2 regions of the Paenibacillus sp. FSL L8-0494 genome follow, and region 2 is predicted to be linked to the other one. Evidence: predicted binding sites of a transcription regulator. Region 2 holds the regulator's gene; the other holds the start of a gene.

Region 1 (9,776 bases), 1.3 Mb from region 2:
ATCTCAGGATGTCACCAAGAGCGATACGAAAGGAGAACAATAACGTGAGTAATAAACAAGCAGCTAATAGTCAGCCTCAGAACCCTTCCTCGGGTGCTGATACAAGGTCAGTTGATAAAAATTCAGCTCGAATTATTGTGCCGAAGAAGTGACTTCTGAATCCTTAATTTGAGCATCTTCAATCTGCTTTGAATCAAATATTTTTACATAAGTGCCCGACTTTGTGTCATAAAAAATCTTGTCTACTGAGATATCATGTCTTTTTACAAGATCAGTAAAGAAATCAACATCATCCAGATTCAAATGGCGTTCCGGTTCAAATGTCCGGGACGCTTTGTTTATGCATCCAATAATAGTTATTCCCGCTTTATCAAGTCTTCCAATCTCTACTACTTGAGCATCATTATTCGTAAATACTTCATCCCACACAGAAGGATTTTTAGATAGGCTTGCTGCCCCTCGCCAATTTCTGATTTTATTAATCAATTTTGCTTGGATAGGATGTAGCCACTTTGCCCAAATGACACTAATTACAAAACTCACGATAGCACTTAAAATTAGAAATACAAGCAAGAAGGTCAAACTACTTGATTTATCCTTCAATTGTTGAATTGACCAAATAACCTCAGTGTTGCTAATCACTTTGGAAATAGAGACTATACCATTATATAGCAATAAGGTCGCAAACGATGCTGGCAGCCATAATAGGGCAGAAATTGCGGTGAATTCACCAGGTGAATGTTTCACGACAGGGTTTATTCCAAAAGACTGAAGCCAAAAGTACATAAGAAATCCAGGCAGAATAAAAACAATAGTTCCTAGTAGATTATCCATCTAAATAAACACCTCGCTTTATTATTCGTTGAAAAAAAATCAATACCTTCTCCTAAGCCAGTCTAAATGGAAGTCTCGTTTTTTAAAATGATAATGTCTGCATTCGTTGTGATATCGAATCCAATACATATGCCACCATTTTCGGAATCGCGACACCATTGCAAAACACCTCCTACAACAAGATAAAGGCCCCTCCTTAGGAGAGCCCTTCTTAGTTATATCTTAATGGAGTTTAGTTGCTCTTATACTACGGTATTAGAGCACGGATATTGGGGAATGAGCAGGAAATATAAGTGTATCGGAGAAAAAATAAGTAAGACTCAAAGGAGGAATAGTAGTGATCGCTTATCATATTGATAGATTAAATAAATTGAAACCCGGAATGACAATTAAACTGGAGAATATAAACGTTAACCCTACTGTTTTAAAAGATATTATTGATCAAAGATATCCTGAAGGGCTTTCTGCGCATGGAGAAAAATACTATGCCCAACAAGCAAACAGAGATACATTACAAGATATTCTTACAGAGAACATATATGAGTATGAAAGGAAACTGTACTACCCTCATAAACCGTCACGTTTACAATCATTTTTTGCTTCCGAAACAATGGATGAGGCAATGTTATGGGTCTCTAAAATCGGACTTGTGAATTATACAATATGGGAAGTTGAGTTTGATGATGATCAGTTTGTTAAACTAGATGCGTCATGGCTAGGAGTCGATAAAGATAACTTATCATTTTTAGTGGCTGCGCACTTTGCGGGGAAATATTGGAGGGGTGAAAGTAATTCAATGCCTGAATGGGAGTTGTTAGTAAAAGCTCCTATAAAAATTCTTTCTGCTGTGAAGTCATCATAAACAGATTGATAATATAAAGCCTCTCCTCCAAGGAAAGGCTTTATATTTTCGGGCAGTTAATTAGGCTTTCAGTTTCCTTGAAGTTTTTTTATCTCTGCATTTGCTTGATCAATTAGTTTTTGCTGTTCTGCGATGTATGCCTTACTTTTTTCAATCCGCTGTTCAAGACTAGAAATTACCAAAGCGCTTTCTGGAGTCCCATTGTCAGATGCCTTGGCAGCGACTAGATTCGCTTCCGAAGTAGCCAACTCACCTTTCGATGTTATTTCTATATTGCTTTCAAGAGTTGAAATTTTTGCTTTTAATGTACTGATTTTCACACTTTTCTCTTCAGAAATATTTTCAGAAGATTCCGATGACATAATAATCTTTTTCCCTTCTACCTTGAGATTTACTCCAGAAGCTTCTGCCACAGCGCGAACTGGAGCATATGCTGATCCATTAATAACAACAGCATCAGCGATTTTTGTACCGTCTTTCTCTACAGAGAACAACCCTTGGACTTTTTGGCCGAGTAAGCCACTCGCTGCAAAAGTTGGCACTGCTCCGAATAGCAACGCACCGACGATAACCCCAGATATAAATTTTTTCACCATGATCACTCTCCCTGGTAAATATTTCATATATCTATTATCGCCATAATGAGATAAAAGTTCCAATCTTATTTAGGAATATTAGCTTGAGCAAGTAATGCACCTGTAGCACTCCACAACTTAAGATTGCGAGTTGTAGGATCAAAAGTCATATTTGATGCAGCAGAGTTCAAACTTGCCTTAGTATTAAGAATTGTATCTAGATCTTGTACACTTGATATCTGAAGTCCGTATACATTGGCACTTAAAAAATCAACTGAACCAGCAAAGAATACCCGATCTCCAAATGAAAGAATTTGAAGTGGTCCCTGAGCATATAGAAATGAAAGATATTCTTCAGCATACATTCCTGCTCTCTCTATTCCACTTTGCGACCAAAAACCAATACCTGAATATTTGTGTAAACCATCGTTTGAGATCGTTACACGCTTAACTCCATTGGAGTCATAAGATCTTAATCCTCCTGAACTCATCTCTACTCTTTCTCCGATCGCACTCGTTCTTAGAAGAGCACCTGTAATAATCCCCCCAACGATTTCCCCACCAGCATAAATTGTCCCTTCAAAACTTCCACCTTTAGCATTTATGGTTCCTTGGAATGTTCCATCAGCTGCATAAACACTACCAGAGGAATTAACTACAAATTTGCCATTACCTACATTGATGGATGATCCCACAATAGCCCCACCAGAAAAGTTAGAATTCGCTATTGAGGCATAGTTTGCTGTTAATTTATTAGCTACCAAGTTACCAGCCATATCTACTCGAAAGGGCGCTTCATTGAAGTTTGCGTGTCCTGCTGCTATACCATTAGTATTAATTTGAGTGACGGCATTTCCGCTTCCAATCAACATTGATACAAAGCTACCAAACTGTCCAATCACAGTTTCAGCTAAGACACCGCCTGCCGTTACAGCAGAACGCACAGTCTGCCATCCATCCGTTGAGATGCCCAATCCCGCCGATGTAAGGCGGACTTGACGTAATGGATTTGTTTTTTCTCTTGCTAATATCCCACCATCAACTTCTTTCCAATCCACTACCTTATTCTTTTTAATTTTTGTAACTCTAACCATATTAAAAAACTCCCTCCAGAGCTTGTGATTAGACAAGCACTGAAAAGGAGTGTTATCACCCTGAGTCCTGTGTGTTTGAATGTGATTCCCAGATATACAGAACCTTAGCTTTTGATGGAAGCTTTACTCAAGAAAAACAAAAAAACCTTGATTTCTCAAGGTTTTCACTGTGATGCCGAGGACGGGGGTCGAACCCGTACGGTACTCACGTACCGCAGGATTTTAAGTCCTGTGCGTCTGCCTGTTCCGCCACCCCGGCATATTATGTGTTGAAGCTTCATACGTTGTTCACATATAACGCGACAAGAAATATAATATCATGAATATCGATAACGCGCAATCCTTTTTCGAAAAAAAATTATTTACAATAAAAATAACCCGTTCAGCCTAAACCGACACGGGTTATTATAGACGTGGATTATCTACGCTCGTCACTTCTGCTTCTCATTCCGGCAAGACCCAAAAGTCCAAGCAGACCGAGCCAGCCCCAGTTAGATCCTTTGTTAGTCGCAGCATTCGTTGTTGTACTAGTTGCACGGTATTTGCCGGTCTGTGTAGTGTTGGTTGCCGGGTTAACAGTGCTGTTGGTTCTGTAGGTATTGCGGGTGTCATTGTAGTTATTGGTGTTGTAGTTGTTAGGTCTGTAATTATCATCGATGCGGATCTTATCTTTCATAATGCTCTCATGCTGATTCATTGTTCCCGTGGTGCCATTCATTAGATTGCCTTCCGTATTCATCATCCGAGTGTGTTCCGCAGTGCCATCCATTCCGGTATTCGCGGCTGGGATACCGCCCAATGCTGCTGATCCAACGGCATTTGATGCATAGCTAGCTCCCATTAGACTCATTGACAGTACAGTACCGCATGCAAGGCTTGTTATCAGCTTGTTCACAGTGTTATGCCTCCCTTTAAGGTTAGTTATCACTGATAATTTCCCCTTGGACGGCACTGTCTATGCATGATGATTTTACTCTTTTACTACATTAACTGTCTTGGTCACAGCATCATAAGTAACCTTTGCTCCAAGCGCCTCAGCCAGCGCACGTATGGGCACATAGGTTATTCCGGTATCGAGAACGCCATCGGTAAGCTTGCGGCCGTTTAGGTTAATGGTCACTGTAACGTCTTTGTTCACCTGATCATCCCCTCCGGTAATCTTTTTTAAAGCCTCTTTGGCTTGGTCCGTCGTTGGACGTTTACCTGCCCGAAGTTGATCTATAGTTAAACCGAAAGTCATCTGCAGATGTGAATAGTCTTTAAAAGAAGTCCAGTCCCCGCCCCATTCTAATCCAAGCCGCTTAGCCTCCTGTACAACCTCTTGCCAATCCGCAGTCTTATCTTTATCACCATCACGTTTGATGTCCCAAGAAAGGCTAGTGCCATTCGGCAGCAAAATCGCAAAATCAAACGCAAGGCCATAATTATGATAGCTGGTACCGCCTTTAGCATTGGTAACTATCGGTCCCGGCTTACTTCTACCCTGCGCATACAAAGCATTTTGTTCAGCAATGGTCCGTAGACCCTGAGTAATAACGATAGGGACTCCTCTCGCATGGCTTTGCTGAATCAAAGCATTTGCACCTGCCGCCAAGACAGGGTGAAGCCCGACCAGACGCGCCGCGGATTTTTCCCTCAATTGCTCCAAAGTCAGCATAGAATCACCCCTTTGGTATATTCAATGATGCCCCTGCCCTATTTGCCTGTACCCCTGTCCCCCTTAGGATGATTTCCACAAAAAAGGACAAAATATTTAACGAAAGGTGGGAGACATATGGATATTCATAGCGATAGCTATAAAGTTGCAGCCCTTAGTGAACAGGAAGAAGCACTGGAAATTATTCGGAATGCTGAAGCTTCCATTGCACATCTGACCGGTAACCCTACCGTTACCTTAATCGCTTATGAGAAAAGCGAAGGCAACGGTTCTCAGCATTAAACGATGTAGACCTCGACAATATCATCCACAGCGATCCACTTCCATTCCTCCGCCCACTGCAGCTTAAACTCACGCGAGTGGGTGTGAATGGAAGTCACAAAGCCACTTAACATCGTATTTTCAAAAGGTTCAAACAGAACAACTGTCACTCGTACATGACTCCGCAACGACAAAGCCAGTGTACATTCGATTTCCTCCAGCTTTTGCTCATCCAGAATAGGCTTGATGCGGCGCAGCGTCTCCCGTTCATCTCTTATAATTCTTGTCTTATGCTCCGGCAGCATCATGCGGCTGCTTTCCCACAGCCCGTTTTTTTCCAGCTTTTTGCCCATGGTAACCCCTCCCTTATAATATATCTATTCTTCTGAATACGAACGTATGTTTGTATTATATCCGCATCTTCGCATATTAATCAATAATCAGGAAAAAGATACCTTTTTGAAGGAACGCTTTTTATCCAAAAGATGCATATCAATGTATATCCATGTAAGCGCAGCAAAAAGACGCTGACAGATAAACTGTGCAGCGCCTGATTTGATTTATTCTTGAACAACATCTCCAGATACTGAGGTAGCTTCACCTTCGGAATCTATAAGTCCAGTTGCTTCTCTTGCCTCATTAAGCTTGGAGATACCGAACAACATCGCTATATCAGCCTTTTGATTCAATTCATTAAATTGCTCAGCCGTAACATTTGCGGAATCTGCGCCCTGAGAAGCCTCTTTTTTTAAAGAATAAGCACTTTCAAAGGAAATTTTAGACTCTTCAAGCAACTTACGAATGTCTTCAGGCAAGCTGGAGGAAATTTTTACTTTCTCGGCTTGATTCGATAAATCAGTTGCGGTACTCTGGAATTGCTTAATTTTCTTCTCCAACTGCTTGTCCGTGAGTTCTCCTGCTGAATAACCAGCAATGGCTTCGTTGAACTCCTCTAAAGAAGATTTTCCCGACTCTTCAAGTTTAGACATTTCATTGTAGAAGTTTTGCACAGTCTCCTGCACTTCTTCTTCCGTGGCAGGTGCCGATGAAGTTGAATTATTGCTGCAGGCGCTAAGGATGACAGTCATCATCAGCATTACTATTAGTAAAGCTTTTTTCATTATTTATCCCTCCACTTAACAGGATAATGTCGGTTTGTGTAAAGCGCAAATGAAATATATGTAAAATGACTGTTATGTTATAATTATTTTAATTGTGATCAGAAAAGGAGGGTATTTATGCCTTATTGCACCACCTGCGGAGCGGAATACAAGCAGGGCGCTAAATTTTGTGGAGAATGTGGAACCAGCCTTAACGGTACCGCTCCAGTGACCGCCCATCGACCAGCAGAAGATAATCATGTCAATCAAGAAGTTGTGCTCTGGAAAGGCAAACCTGCCGGCATCTCAGATCGACTTAAAGGAATTATAGCTCTTAACACAACTTCATATACCATTACAAGTCAGCGCATTATGTTAAAGACCGGACTTATCGGTAAAAATGTTGAAGAAATCGAATTGCTGCGCGTACGCGATTTATCCGTGAAACAGTCAATAATGGACCGGATGCTTGGCATCGGGTCATTAACTGTATTTTCTGATGATGCCTCAGCGCCTCAGCTTCTTTTTCGAAAAATCCATGATGCCCAAACCGTCAAAGATGTTCTGCGCAAAGCCGTTCGTGACGAGAAGATCGCCAACAACATTAGCTACCGCGAACAAATTTAAGACGCTCATACGTAAAAAGGCCCCGGAAAACCGGGGCTTTTTGCTTGCGCTTGTACACTTGAAGTACTCTTTTTTAAGGAAGATAAAATGCCCCCGCTGGGATAACCCCCTTGATCTGGCTAGGACTCTCCCACTGCAAAACAACCCGGGCGTCGCCCGCATTCTCATAATACTCCACCTTTATTTCATACGGCTTACCTGCTATCAGACTTATGCTTCCTTTTCGTTCCTGGCCGCTCTGATTTACCCAACTATCAATGACTAGCCCGCCATCAATCCATACCCGTATCCCATCATCAGAGTAGGAATAAATGGTATAAATCTCGCTAAAAGCAGCCGTCAGCTTCCCACTCCACCGCACAGAAAACGCATCTACACGAATGGCAGGATCAGGCGAACCTTGTCTCCATGAAAAGTTAATATTGGCATCCGTACGCAAAAGTGCAGGTGTGCCGCTAAGCGTCATGTTATTGTAGTATTGCCCACAGAGTCCACTCTCCAGCACACTATCCCCGATAGCAGCGAAAGCGGCGGCCTCAGCAGCATACTCCTCTCGTGTGAATACCATTTTGTCGTTCATAAAAGCTTTTATAACAGCATCGGTGTTCTTCTCATAGAGGAGTTTCCCCCAGGTCAGCTGATAAGACCATTTGGGCTGCGTTTTGGACAACAGTTCAGCAGACGGAAGCTCTCCATTCTCACCAATCGCAATCAGCTTGCCACGACCCAGATCCCATAAATTATCATAATGGCTAATCTTGAAATCCGCGTCATAAATGTCGAGCGCCAGCACATCTACCTTATCACTGCCCGGATAGTATTCTGCCGGCTCATCACACCACTGATTTTTTGCATTTGGACTCCAAACCCACAATAAATTATGCAGCTTATGATAATTGGTAAAACGATCGAACATAAGGTTCCACAATGCAGCGTAATTGCTCTTTTGCCCCCACCAAAACCATCCACCATTCATTTCATGATACGGCCGCCAAAGTACAGGAATCCCTGCGTCATTAAGCTTTTTCAGCGACAGGGCTATCTTATCCAGATCAGCTAACAGCGCATTATACTGGGTGGTACCTGAGGTTATATATTTATCAAAATCAGCATTGCTTAGGCTCGTATTTACATTCCCCCAAGTTGGCGCTGTCCCCGGTAATGCAGCGTGATAACACATCGTTACGATCCCGCCGGCTCTAGACCAGCGTATCGCACTGTTGACGACCCAATTCCGCTGATTGTCAATTAGAGCCTGGGACTGATTATTGATTGCGCCCAGCTCGTAGCCATGAAGCGCAGCATATTGCCCACTGGTATTTTTAAGCTTCTCCATAAGCTCGTCTGCACTTTCCAAATAATCATGTTGGCCGCTTATCACACCCTTTCCCTGCAAGTAATAGAGGGTATTCAGCAATAGCTGAGCCGAGGACGACAGTCCCGAATCCGCCGGAGCCATTTGTAATCTGCGAAAAGCCATCTGCCACTGCACATCGCCCACGAACCTTGATGCTGAATCAACCATCTGACGAATAATCCGCTGCTCCATCTATTCTCACCATCCTTTTAAATCTTTTTAAGTTATAGTATGGGGACAATAGTGACATGAACTCAGCGAATGGACATGAAGTTGTAAAATAAGTTGGGACGATATAAGGAACTGCTGAATAATTTCACGGCTCAACAAAAAAAGGAGCTCAGCGGCTCCTCATTACTTTTTTTCTTATCTCGTGTACCTTAAAGGCAATAGCTCAGTGATTTCATATTTAGCTAATCGGTCATCCTCCGATACAATTATCTTGCAGTCTATTCCGTAATCCGCAATTAACTCTCGGCACATGCCGCAGGGAGAGACTACTTTAATCTCTTTTTCCTCGCTGTCTGGATCAGAATGCCTTACCGCAACAATCGTATCAAATTCCTTATAACCTTCGGATATCGCTTTGCCAATCACCATCGCTTCTGCACAGACTGTAATCCTCCCCATGCTGGCTTCCACATGTACCGCTGTAAAAATCTCTCCTGTTTTAGTACGAAGCGCTGCACCCACATGATGACGCCCCCATTCATAACGTCTGGTAATTATATCTTCGGCAGCCGTAATAAGCGTCTGATCCTCAATGGTAATTATGTACTCCATATCCAGTTACGTCCTCCTTTATTTTACCTAATTATATTAAATCGCACTGAATTATGATATAAGATATACTATTTTAAGTGCCAAAAAAGGAGGAGCAGAATTGAAAGTGAAAAAATGGATCTCCAGTCTCATCATTGTTGCATTACTTGCTTTGGCTAGTTACTGGTTTGAACAAAACGGAGAGCCTACAGACCCCTCGTCTCCATCCAATTCGAGTGTTGTTCAGCTAACCTTCCCATCAGACCGCTATCCTGAGACCGCCAAGCATATTCAGGATGCCATTGCGAAAGGTGAATCCGCCACATGTACGATTAACCGAGAGCAGGCTGAAGAGAACCGCAAAGAGTCCTTAAAAGGGATCCCTACTAAAAAGGGATATGACCGGGATGAATGGCCAATGGCTATGTGTGAGGAAGGCGGCGTTGGTGCCGACATTGAATACATAACGCCAAGCGATAACCGCGGGGCAGGAAGCTGGGTTGGCAATCAGCTGGAGGATTATGCAGACGGAACCCGGGTAGAATTTATGTTTAAATAACGATCTGTCTGACCATCCCCAGGCAACAGAATAGCCCCACCTGGCATTCGCCAGACGGGGCTACACTTCACATCAGCTAACTTAGAAT
Region 2 (10,565 bases):
CCCCCTATTGCCCATTTAGTCTGCGAGGTACCGGATATGCATTAAATTCCTCAGCTAATAATGTCTCAGGGAATATGAGTTCAGCTTCCTCAAGCAAAGGAATTAACTCTTCATGCGAGCTGTAACGAGAACTGAAATGAGTCAGCAACAGCTGTCCTGCTTTGGCTTCTTTTGCTAACTCTGCAGCCTGACGCGCTGTACTGTGATGATATTGATACGCCATGTCAGCCAGATCATGGGCGAAGGTTGCTTCATGAACAACAAGGTCTGCATTAAGAGAGAGTTCTAAGGCTCCCGAACAAGGTCTTGTATCCCCAAGGATAGTAACAATACGTCCTCGTTTAGGTTCCCTAACAACATCAGCAGCACAGATTCGTACACCTTCATCCGTAACAACATCTTCACCTTTTTTTAATTTCCCATAAATCGGTCCCGGTTTTAAACCATAACTCTTAAGCAATTCCGTATTGAGGCTTCCGGGACTATCCTTTTCCGTTACCCGGTAGCCATAGCTGTCAATGCGGTGCTCAAGTAATGCAGCTTCAACTTTAAAGCCATCATCCTCGAATATAGTTCCTCCTGTATGCTCCACAATCTCAATCTTATAAGGAATTCGGGATTGGCTCACAGCTAAGGAGATCTCTAGGTATGCTTTTAATCCAGGGGGGCCGTACACCGTTAACGGCGCTGTCCCTCCCTGATAACCACGACTTGATAATAGACCTGGAAGACCAAATAGGTGATCACCATGCAAGTGGGTAATGAATAGCTTTTCCAGCTTTCCTAGCCGAATCGGCGAACTAAGAACCTGATGTTGTGTACCTTCCCCACAATCGAACATCCAAATACTGCGACGTTCTTCCAGCAGTCTTAATGTAACGGACGTTACATTACGTTGTAGCGTTGGTACACCTGCATTAGTACCTAAAAAATATAAATCCATTCTTTTTCCTCCCTTCTACTTATTGGCTCAACCATCTCTTTTCAATTCTAAACGACCTTCTTCCAGCAAAAAACCCCCCAGTTACGGGAGGTTCCGCTGAAAGGGATACAATCCCCTACAGACCAGGTATATAAATGAAAGAATTACAGCTTCTCTACATTAAAATACTGCGCTTCTGGATGGGCAAATACCATAGCCGAAACGGAAGCTTCGGGCTCCATCATAAAGCCTTCTGTAAGGTGAACACCGATATCCTCCGGAGATAACAACTTAAACAGTGGACCTTGATCTTCTAAATCCGGGCATGCAGGATAACCAAATGAAACACGGATCCCTTGGTATCTTGCCCCATGTCTTTGCTTCATCGTCATATCCGCCGGATCTGGGAAACCCCAAGTATCGCGCATCATATGATGGACACGTTCTGCCAGTCCTTCTGCCACTTCAAGTGCAACCGACTGCAAGGCGTGTGAACGCAGATAATCTCCGCTTTCTTTCAGCTGAGTAGACAATTCACGTACACCGTGACCTGCTGTTACAACTAGGAATCCAACATAGTCCATAATACCACTGTCAACAGGTTTCAAGAAGTCCGCCAAGCACAGATGAGGCTCTACCCCTTGTCTTGGGAAAGTAAAGGTATGCAGGATCTCGGACGTATTCTGTGGATTATACACTATAATATCATTCCCTTGCGATTGTGCAGGGAAGAATTGATACATAGCATGTGGAGTAATGGTACCCTCTAGCATCGCTTGATGGAGAATATCGTCTACGGTACCCTTCAGTTCAACAGTCCGCTGATCTCCAGCAGCTAATTGGGCTTCTACAGAACCCCGTAACCCCAAATGATGACCCAGCAGCATTTGCATATTCACATAGGGGATAATATGCCCCAATGGATAGTTACGCAGTACGTGGCGTTCTAAATCCGGTGGAACAAAAACAGGTGCATCTGGAGATATTTTGGAACGCACTGCTCTGGTTAGTTTCGGCAGTTCTTGCTTAGGCGCAACGGCAACCGCTGCTTCTGCCTCCACACGAATTTCCTCGGCAATCTTCTCCCGTTCTTCAGGGTTCATAAGCCGATTGGCAATATCCAGCCCGTCCATAGCGTCCTTAGCATACAATACTAGGCCGTCATATTCTGGACGAATACGGGTCTTCGTAAATTTACGGGTCAAAGCTGCGCCGCCAACCATAATCGGAACATCGATCCCAGCTGTACGTAAATCCTGAGCGGTGAGCACCATCTGCTGAGCAGATTTTACAAGCAGCCCGGACAATCCTATCGCATCAGCTTTTTCTCGACGGAAGGCTTCGATAATGGTCTCTGGTGGTACTTTTATACCCAAATTAATGATCTGATAACCATTGTTGGAGAGGATGATCTCCACTAGATTCTTACCAATATCATGCACGTCCCCTTTTACGGTCGCCAGCATAATTTTTCCTTTAACCGCTGTCTCATCCTTCTGCATAAACTGCTCTAGGTGATTCACAGAAGCCTTCATCACTTCAGCGCTTTGCAGCACTTCAGCAACAATCAATTCATTATTGTTAAATAACCGGCCGACTTCCGACATCCCTGCCATCAGCGGTCCATTGATGATCTCCAGCGGACCAGATTTAGTCAATGCTTCATTTAGATCAGGAATGAGTCCTTCCTTCGTACCTTCAACCACATAGGAGGCTAAACGTTCTTCAAGTGACAGGTTGGAAATCTTCTCTTTTTTCTCTACTTTTTTACCACGGAAAGCAGCTACAAAAGCAGAAAGCGTCTCATCATTCGTATTATAAATCAGTTCCTCAGCAAGATGACGTTCTTCGGCAGGAATGGAAGCATACCGCTCCACTTTCTCTGTATTTACGATCGCATAATCTAATCCAGCTTTTGTACATTCATAAAGGAATACTGAGTTCAACACTTCACGTCCCGCTTCCGGCAATCCAAAGGAGACGTTGCTGATGCCCAAGATCGTATGAACACCTGGAAGTGCTTCCTTGATCAAACGAATGCCGTCAATCGTTTCTTTTGCTGAACCGATATATTGTTCATCTCCGGTTCCTACAGGGAACACCAGCGTGTCAAAAATAAGATCTTCTCCTGCTAAACCATACTTGTTCACTAGCAAGTCATAGGAGCGTTTAGCCACTTCCAGTTTATCTGTCGCCTTAATTGCTTGTCCCGTCTCATCGATGGTACCCACAACAATAGCTGCGCCATATTTATGAATGATCGGCGTCACCAGCTCGAATTTCTCTTCACCATCTTCAAGGTTAATAGAGTTAATTATCGCCTTACCTTGGCAGTACTGCAAAGCTAAATCAATAACCTTAGGATCGGTAGTATCGATCATCAGAGGTACTTTAACCTTTTTTACAACCAGTTCTAAGAAAAGCTTAATATCTTCAATCTCATCGCGGTCAGGGTCTTGTACACACACGTCAATAACCTGTGCCCCACTCTTTACCTGAGCTCGGGCAATTTCTGAGGCTTCCTCATATTTACCTTCGACGATAAGACGTTTGAATTTACGAGAGCCAAGTACATTCGTACGTTCACCAACCATGTAAGGACGGTTGTCGTTCTCAATATAGATAGGCTCAATACCTGAAAGTGCAGGTGGATGATTACCTGCCAGCGGGCGTGGAGGATATTCGGAAAGTGCTTCCTTCATCGCACGGATATGCTCTGGTGTCGTTCCACAGCAGCCCCCCGCAATATTCAGCCAGCCTTTTTCAGCAAAGGCTGCAATCTTGCGAGCTAAAGAATCTGGAGATTCATGATAATGTCCATTCTCATCCGGCAATCCTGCGTTTGGATAACAGCTCACGGCTGCCGAGGAGATCTCCGAAAGCGAACGAATATGATCCCGCATGAACTCTGGACCAGTCGCACAGTTGAGGCCCATAGAGATAGGCTTCAGATGTTCTAATGAGATATAAAATGCTTCAATATTCTGACCCGCCAGTGTAGTACCCATTGGTTCAATTGTTCCTGAAATCATAACCGGTAATGTGATGCCAGTCTTTTCAAAAGCATTACGAATACCAATACTTCCAGCTTTAACGTTAAGTGTATCTTGAGAGGTCTCCAGCAGCAAAACATCTACTTTACCGTCGATCAATGCCACTGCTTGTTCCTCATAGCTATCAACTAGCTCTTGGAAAGTAACGCCTCCAGTTACTGAGAGCGTTTTTGTTGTTGGACCCATAGCCCCCACGACGTATCGCGGACGGTCAGGTGTGTCATATTTGTCTACTGCTCTGCGGGCCAACTCTGCTGCCGCTAGATTGATCTCACGTGCGCGCTGAGGAATATCATATTCCGCCAGTACAACAGAGGTTGCACCAAATGTGTTAGTCTCAATGAGATCAGCCCCTGCTTCGAGATACTGCTCATGAATCGTCTGAATGACTTCTGGACGTGTTAATACCAGCATTTCATTACAGCCATCCAGCTCATCGCCACCAAAATCTTCTCCAGTAAGAGGCACCTGTTGGATCATTGTGCCCATTGCGCCATCAAGGATCAAAATCCTTTGTTGTAAGCTTTCCTCAAGTGTATATTTAGCCAACTAATAGTCCCCCCAGTAAAACATTAGAGTAAGTTTAGCAGAATAAAGGAATTTCGAAAAGCCTTCCTTTCCACTCTGCTTTATCTGTTATTGCTCAGCAACCGTTGTGAACCTTTGAATCATGGTTTCACAGACAGCTCTTTGCTAGGCATAGAGTGCTGTGTCCGGGCTGTCACATGTGAAGTGACATTATATTGTCCTTCCTTTTCAAGGGTCCCTTCTGCTTGATAGACTCCTTTACCTATTAGCTTTCCCTTAAGCTCTATTTTCTGTCCCTCATCATTTTTATTCACAATTTCGAACAGAACCTCTTTTGCATCATCTACTGCCTCGTTATCTTGGGTCACCACAGCTTCAAAGGTTACCTTTTGATTTACAACAACTTCTTCAGGACTCCATTGTAGTTCGACTTTGATAGGTTCCATAGACATGTTCATATTCATGTTATGTATTTCTGAATGCTTGGTTCCATTTGAAGAACATCCACCTAGTACTAGAAGTGTTGCACCTAATAATACAGCGACTAATTTCTTCGATCTCATCATTTGGAGCCCTCCCAATCATTATCGAATAATAAAAATCTACCAATTCATGTTATACATCTCCATCTATTATACACATTATTATTGGTTTTTCAGTATTTTGCATCAATTCCGCATTAGACTTGTGACTTAAATCATTTACTTAAAAATCTAATGAAATCCTTATGTTAGTATGTATGTACAGAAAAGCAGCGAGTTTCTTAGGATCTCAGAAACTCGCTGCTTTTATAAAGTCTTTATGTTGGAGCTAATAGCTCTGTATATCTTACAAGGATTGAACTAGTGGAAGAAGTTCCTCAAGGTGATTGATTTCATGATCCGGATGAATATCAAGACTAGGTGCTCTACCTTTTCTATTAATCCAGACCGTGGTCAACCCTGCTGCCAGCCCCCCACGGATATCCGTTGTAAGCTTATCGCCGACCATAACCGCTTGCTCAGGAGTTACATCAAGAAGCTCTAAAGCATGCAGGAAAATTTCCTTATCCGGTTTGCCTTTACCAAAGCTTCCGGAAATCACAATATGATCAAAGAAAGGAATTAACTCTGGCACACCATCTAGTTTTTCTTGTTGCAGTGCAGGACAGCCGTTCGTAAGTAGCAAAAGCTTCACTTGACCCCGTAACTGCTCCAGTACATGCATTGTTTCTTCATAGATGTATGGACGTTTTCTGCGCTCTGCTGCGAATTTAGTTGCCAAGGTCTCAGCTAGTGCTTCGTCTTCCACCCCTAAGGCTGCAAGTCCGCGACGCCAAGACTCTTTACGATATACCGGTGCAAGCTGCTCCAATTGACGGAATTCTGGTTGTTCACCTGCCGTAAAGTTAGCCCAGAGTGCTTCATATGGATTAATTCCGATCATCTTTGTAAATGGGAACGTCTCATAAGATTCATACAAGCTACTTGCTTCCTTACGAACTGCAACTTCTAGTTCTTGTGGATCAATCGTATCCCCGGCGGCTTCACAAGCAGAACGAAATGCTTCTTCGACGCTCCGATCATCCCACAGCAATGTATCATCAAGGTCAAATAGTACAGCAGAAATTGGCATTACAGGTCTCCCTCTCCCTTTAACTGGTCTAGTTCTATTCGTGAACTACTTCAATGTTGTGAGCTTTAGCAAATGCTTCTAATCGTGTACTCATCGCATTAGTATCATAGCGATTCATAAGTCTTGTGAAAATCCATTTCGTACGTTTCCCTTTGTGCTTAATGACTACAGCTCCACGCGAAAGGGTGATTTTCTCAATATCTGCAGCTGGAAGCCCGCGTTCGCGATTGAATTTAATAGTAGACAGTCTTGCTTTTTCCACCTTCAAGTACGGACGACGGAAGAACAATAGCGCTGCCAGCAAATAGTACAGTACTACTCCCAACCAATTAGCCAGCATGCCATTTCCTTTGGCCTGATCAATAGAACCAACTACCCAAAACATAGTGCCAAGTATCACTAACACTACCGGAAATGCAATGTTGCGACCTTTAAAGACTTCGGCATTCTGGGTAGGAGATTTAGAGGCATAAATCGTATCCTTGCCTTGTTTCTTTCTTTGCTTGTTGATTTGCTGTGTGTTGCGTTGAACCATTCTTTCCCAAGAACGGGCCATGTGCGTTCCCCCTAGTCATCCTGAAATATCTATGAAAAGGAACAGCGAGCTAATGTTTAAGCCCCTTGTTACCTTGTTCATGCTCATCGTTATCTACTACTTCAATAGTATTTAATTGTGCTCGGAAGTTATTGCGGATATTCCCCAGGTAAATTTCACGAAGCTTGGCGCGTTCCGCCACTTCCTCTTGATTAAGGCCTACGCTCTTCTGTTTGCGTGCCAATTCGTTAATTCGCGCGACCAACTCATCAATATTCAATACTTTCCCTCCCCCTATAAATTAATTCTAACTCTGCCATGAGAAAAAGAGCTTGTCAAGGTCTACTCCCTGCAAGCTCTAATGGTCATTCTATTATGTTCTCAGAAAATTAATAAATAGGTAAAGTAAGTATGTCTCCAGCGTTAATTTGACTACTCTTAATCCCACTTGAACGTTTAATTCCTTCTATATAAACAACTGTCTTCATATCAGCCGGTTTATTCTTAAGGGCAATACTCCATAGTGTATCTCCACGTTCAACCACAATCCGCTTCTCTTCCTTCATTATAGTCGTCGATCCTGCAAATACATTTCCCACTACTGTTAGGCCAGAAAATACTAGCACGATAATCAATATTAACTTAATAAAGAAGTCCTGACGGAACAACGAAATCATCCCTCCTAGCAAACGTTCCGTTATCTCTTTCACCTTAGCGGAATTACGGGCAACGTCATTATGTCCTAAAGATTCAACCACTGGGGCCTTATCGTAGATGCTGCGGTATGTACTGTATTTTAGCATAATTATCATCCTCCAAACACTTGTTCTTACTTTCGAATTCATAATAACACGAACATGTGTTTTGTTCAATACTATTTCAGAACAATTGTTCTCTTTTTTTCGAGAGACTCAAGTGGTACATTTTATTATCATTTGTCTACCATTTTTTAACTCTAGCAGATTAATATTTATAATAGTTAGAACTTATGTTTGTGCGAACGGTAGTTCTATGTTATAATTTTCCCAAACATTACTATATGGGGTTGATTCCAATGTCAAAGATTTCAAGTCGCCAGCTGGCGATCCTGGAATTTATACGAAGCGAAGTCCGCAGCAAGGGTTATCCACCTTCCGTCCGGGAAATTGGAGAAGCTGTTGGCCTTGCTTCCAGCTCCACAGTTCACGGTCATTTGGACCGGCTTGAGAAGAAGGGACTTATTCGTCGAGATCCAACGAAGCCACGTGCAATAGAATTACTAGGCCAAGAGGATTCAGAGAATGTTCACCAATTCGCCCAGACCATCTCACGGATTCCTGTCGTAGGTAAAGTTACCGCCGGGGTACCTATCACTGCTACAGAGAATATCGAGGACTACTTCCCACTTCCTACTCACTATGTAGGTGACAACAAAGTATTTATGCTGTCAGTTATGGGTGATAGTATGGTGGATGCTGGCATTATGAATGGTGATTATGTAATTGTTCGCCAACAACAAACAGCGGACAACGGAGATATCGTTGTAGCCATGACTGAAGAAGATGAAGCAACCGTTAAGACCTTTTACAAGGAACGTGATCATATACGGCTTCAGCCGGAGAATCCAGCTTATGAGCCTCTTCGCCTTAATCGCGTAACTATTCTCGGAAGAGTCATCGGATTGTTTCGAGATATCCACTAAGTATGCACTCCTACCATAAAAGGCTGTTCCGCAAATGCGGAACAGCCTTTTTTCTGTGTATTTTGCTTTCTCAACCACTAACGAACATTTGTTCTCGTTCGCTAAAATGGGCATTTTCTATGAATAACCGTTTAGGCGTTCTGCTCATATCCTAATTAGAAAGGAGTGTTGTGCATAATGCCAAATTACCGAATTATTGTAGATCTGACCCAACGAATGTTATATCTTCTGGACAATGATATTGTGATTAGAGGTTTCCCTGTCGGCATTGGTAAGATGTTAACCCAATCCCCAGTGGGAGAATTCACGATTATTAACAAACAACCCAATCCAGGCGGTCCCTTTGGTGCCTTTTGGATGGGACTGTCTAAACCACACTACGGGATTCATGGAACGAATGATCCTTCCTCCATTGGGAAAGAGGTATCCCACGGCTGTATCCGGATGTACAACGAGGATGTGTTAACACTCGCAGCTATCGTCCCTATAGGAACACGAGTAACGATAAGGAATTGAATTCGCTGAGGACGTCACAGCCCCCAAATCACCATATACAGAATGGGGGTCATTACATAAGTAAGTATTTTTTCATTAGCATACTAGGAGTTTGGTGATTATATGTCGAATATTGTTAACAGGATTGCAAATTGAAAAGGATGTGTTTAGTTTTGAATAACTCAAAAATTAGAACCCTCGTCGATTTTAAAGTCGATGCACTGGGTAAGCTGTCCGGTTTACTTTTAAATGATGAACAAGCTAGTGGAAAAAAAGTGAATTTGCTCACCTCTTTTGGCAGCATTCAGGGAATCGTCTCTCCAGCCGTCTCCAACAAAGAGGATGTATTTGATTTAAAATCTTTGATGGATGATGTAATAGTAGACGAATACATATCTTATTTGGGAGCAGAACACCCTGATAAAAATTTCAGCTATAACTTTGTTGTCCTCAATGACGTTACTGTAAGACCTTATGCTAGTTATGGGACTCCGATCGAATACAAACAGCTGATTGTTTATACCGATCATATCACTGCCTTCAATTTTCTATAGGTTACATACTTACCTTAAAAAGCACCCTTGCAGCAACCCCCAATTTTGCGCCATTTGCAGAATCGGCAGGTTTCTCCGGGTGCTTTTTTTGGGCTAATTCCGAAGCCGATCCTATAATTCCACGAATTTCCCTTTTAAAAGATACTAGTGGGGATCATTCAGGCATATCTTTCAATAAGCAACAATTTGAGTCTAATGAGATAACTGGGAGGTGATTATATGCTGATTATCTTAGTGTACTTATTTGCTATTTTAGGAGTTGTTTTAATTCTAAGTGCCGCCATTATAAAATTGAAAACGCTATCCACTTCATCTGATATTTCTATGCTAGTTAATGCGGCTGCATCCTTTAACATCATTTTCACCAAAACATTCATTCCCCCCAATCAATCTCACTTGATCGCACTTAACGAACCTAATAAAAAATTAGCAATAGGCACCAGAAATCCGAAGAACAACAAAAAAGCAGTAGCAAAGCTATACTCTTTCGATAATGTAATGGGATCCGAGATTGTGGTTAACGCACTTACCCTTTCAAAAGTCTCCAAAAGACAACAAAACAGCAAAACAACTGCAACTAGTGCAGATATTAACGTCCTTAAGGAAGCTGATGAAGAAGCTAATGTGATAGAAGAACTCACGCTTAAAATATATATGAACAGCAAAGAAACGCCTGTGTATTGTATTTCCTTCTTGCCGGGTTTATTGCCTATTCAACAATCCGACAACCAGTACAAGGAAGCTTACTCCCAAGTACAACAATTGCATGCACTCTTCAGGTCAATCGTATCTGAATAATTAAGTTGTTATCGCCATACCTCTCATTTGATTTCGAAATAGAAAGAACCTAAAATTGCACACTAAACCCATCAAACTGGTGAATACCCGTACCATGTGCCACTACTTTTTGCTCACGTAACTCACGAACTGCCTTTTTGACCTCTTGTAAAATAGATGGATCTAAACCCAGCGTATTATGAGAGCCATATACTTGGGTAACCCCTGGAATTTCTGTAATCTTCTCTAAGGATGCCACTAAATCAACCGGACTAGTCGAAGGGTAAAAAGCATAGATTGGAGTAACGTCATACAATAAATCACCTGTAAACAGATATCCGTTGGCATGATCAAATAGGCTGATATGACCTGGCGAATGACCTGGTGTGTGGTAAATTTCTATTTC

Evidence for each region. The regulator LexA, encoded in region 2, represses DNA repair genes until DNA is damaged. The targets are predictions, from matches to a motif close to CGAACATATGTTCG.
Region 1: a site for LexA is predicted at 5,676-5,689, ahead of NYE35_RS23595 (YolD-like family protein). Genes of this name have one in related genera too.

What each region holds. Positions count from the first base shown of each region.
Region 1 is NZ_JBBOPQ010000001.1:5,188,018-5,197,793, forward strand. It holds gene NYE35_RS23550 (hypothetical protein) at 1-43, shown strand, start outside; gene NYE35_RS23555 (DUF6338 family protein) at 133-834, opposite strand; gene NYE35_RS23560 (DUF2441 domain-containing protein) at 1,172-1,696, shown strand; gene NYE35_RS23565 (hypothetical protein) at 1,765-2,292, opposite strand; gene NYE35_RS23570 (hypothetical protein) at 2,358-3,365, opposite strand; tRNA gene NYE35_RS23575 (tRNA-Leu) at 3,539-3,624, opposite strand; gene NYE35_RS23580 (WGxxGxxG-CTERM domain-containing protein) at 3,784-4,260, opposite strand; gene NYE35_RS23585 (M15 family metallopeptidase) at 4,336-5,022, opposite strand; gene NYE35_RS23590 (hypothetical protein) at 5,140-5,304, shown strand; gene NYE35_RS23595 (YolD-like family protein) at 5,301-5,636, opposite strand; gene NYE35_RS23600 (hypothetical protein) at 5,844-6,404, opposite strand; gene NYE35_RS23605 (PH domain-containing protein) at 6,522-7,010, shown strand; gene NYE35_RS23610 (glycosyl hydrolase) at 7,084-8,559, opposite strand; gene NYE35_RS23615 (cytidine deaminase) at 8,734-9,150, opposite strand; gene NYE35_RS23620 (NucA/NucB deoxyribonuclease domain-containing protein) at 9,257-9,688, shown strand; gene NYE35_RS23625 (hypothetical protein) at 9,770-9,776, opposite strand, start outside.
Region 2 is NZ_JBBOPQ010000001.1:3,926,739-3,937,303, forward strand. It holds gene rnz (ribonuclease Z) at 5-943, opposite strand; gene metH (methionine synthase) at 1,087-4,464, opposite strand; gene NYE35_RS17905 (FixH family protein) at 4,644-5,069, opposite strand; gene NYE35_RS17910 (HAD family hydrolase) at 5,332-6,117, opposite strand; gene NYE35_RS17915 (hypothetical protein) at 6,152-6,673, opposite strand; gene NYE35_RS17920 (DUF896 domain-containing protein) at 6,723-6,932, opposite strand; gene NYE35_RS17925 (LysM peptidoglycan-binding domain-containing protein) at 7,042-7,455, opposite strand; gene lexA (transcriptional repressor LexA) at 7,707-8,333, shown strand; gene NYE35_RS17935 (L,D-transpeptidase) at 8,511-8,849, shown strand; gene NYE35_RS17940 (hypothetical protein) at 9,002-9,382, shown strand; gene NYE35_RS17945 (hypothetical protein) at 9,602-10,180, shown strand; gene NYE35_RS17950 (MBL fold metallo-hydrolase) at 10,230-10,565, opposite strand, start outside.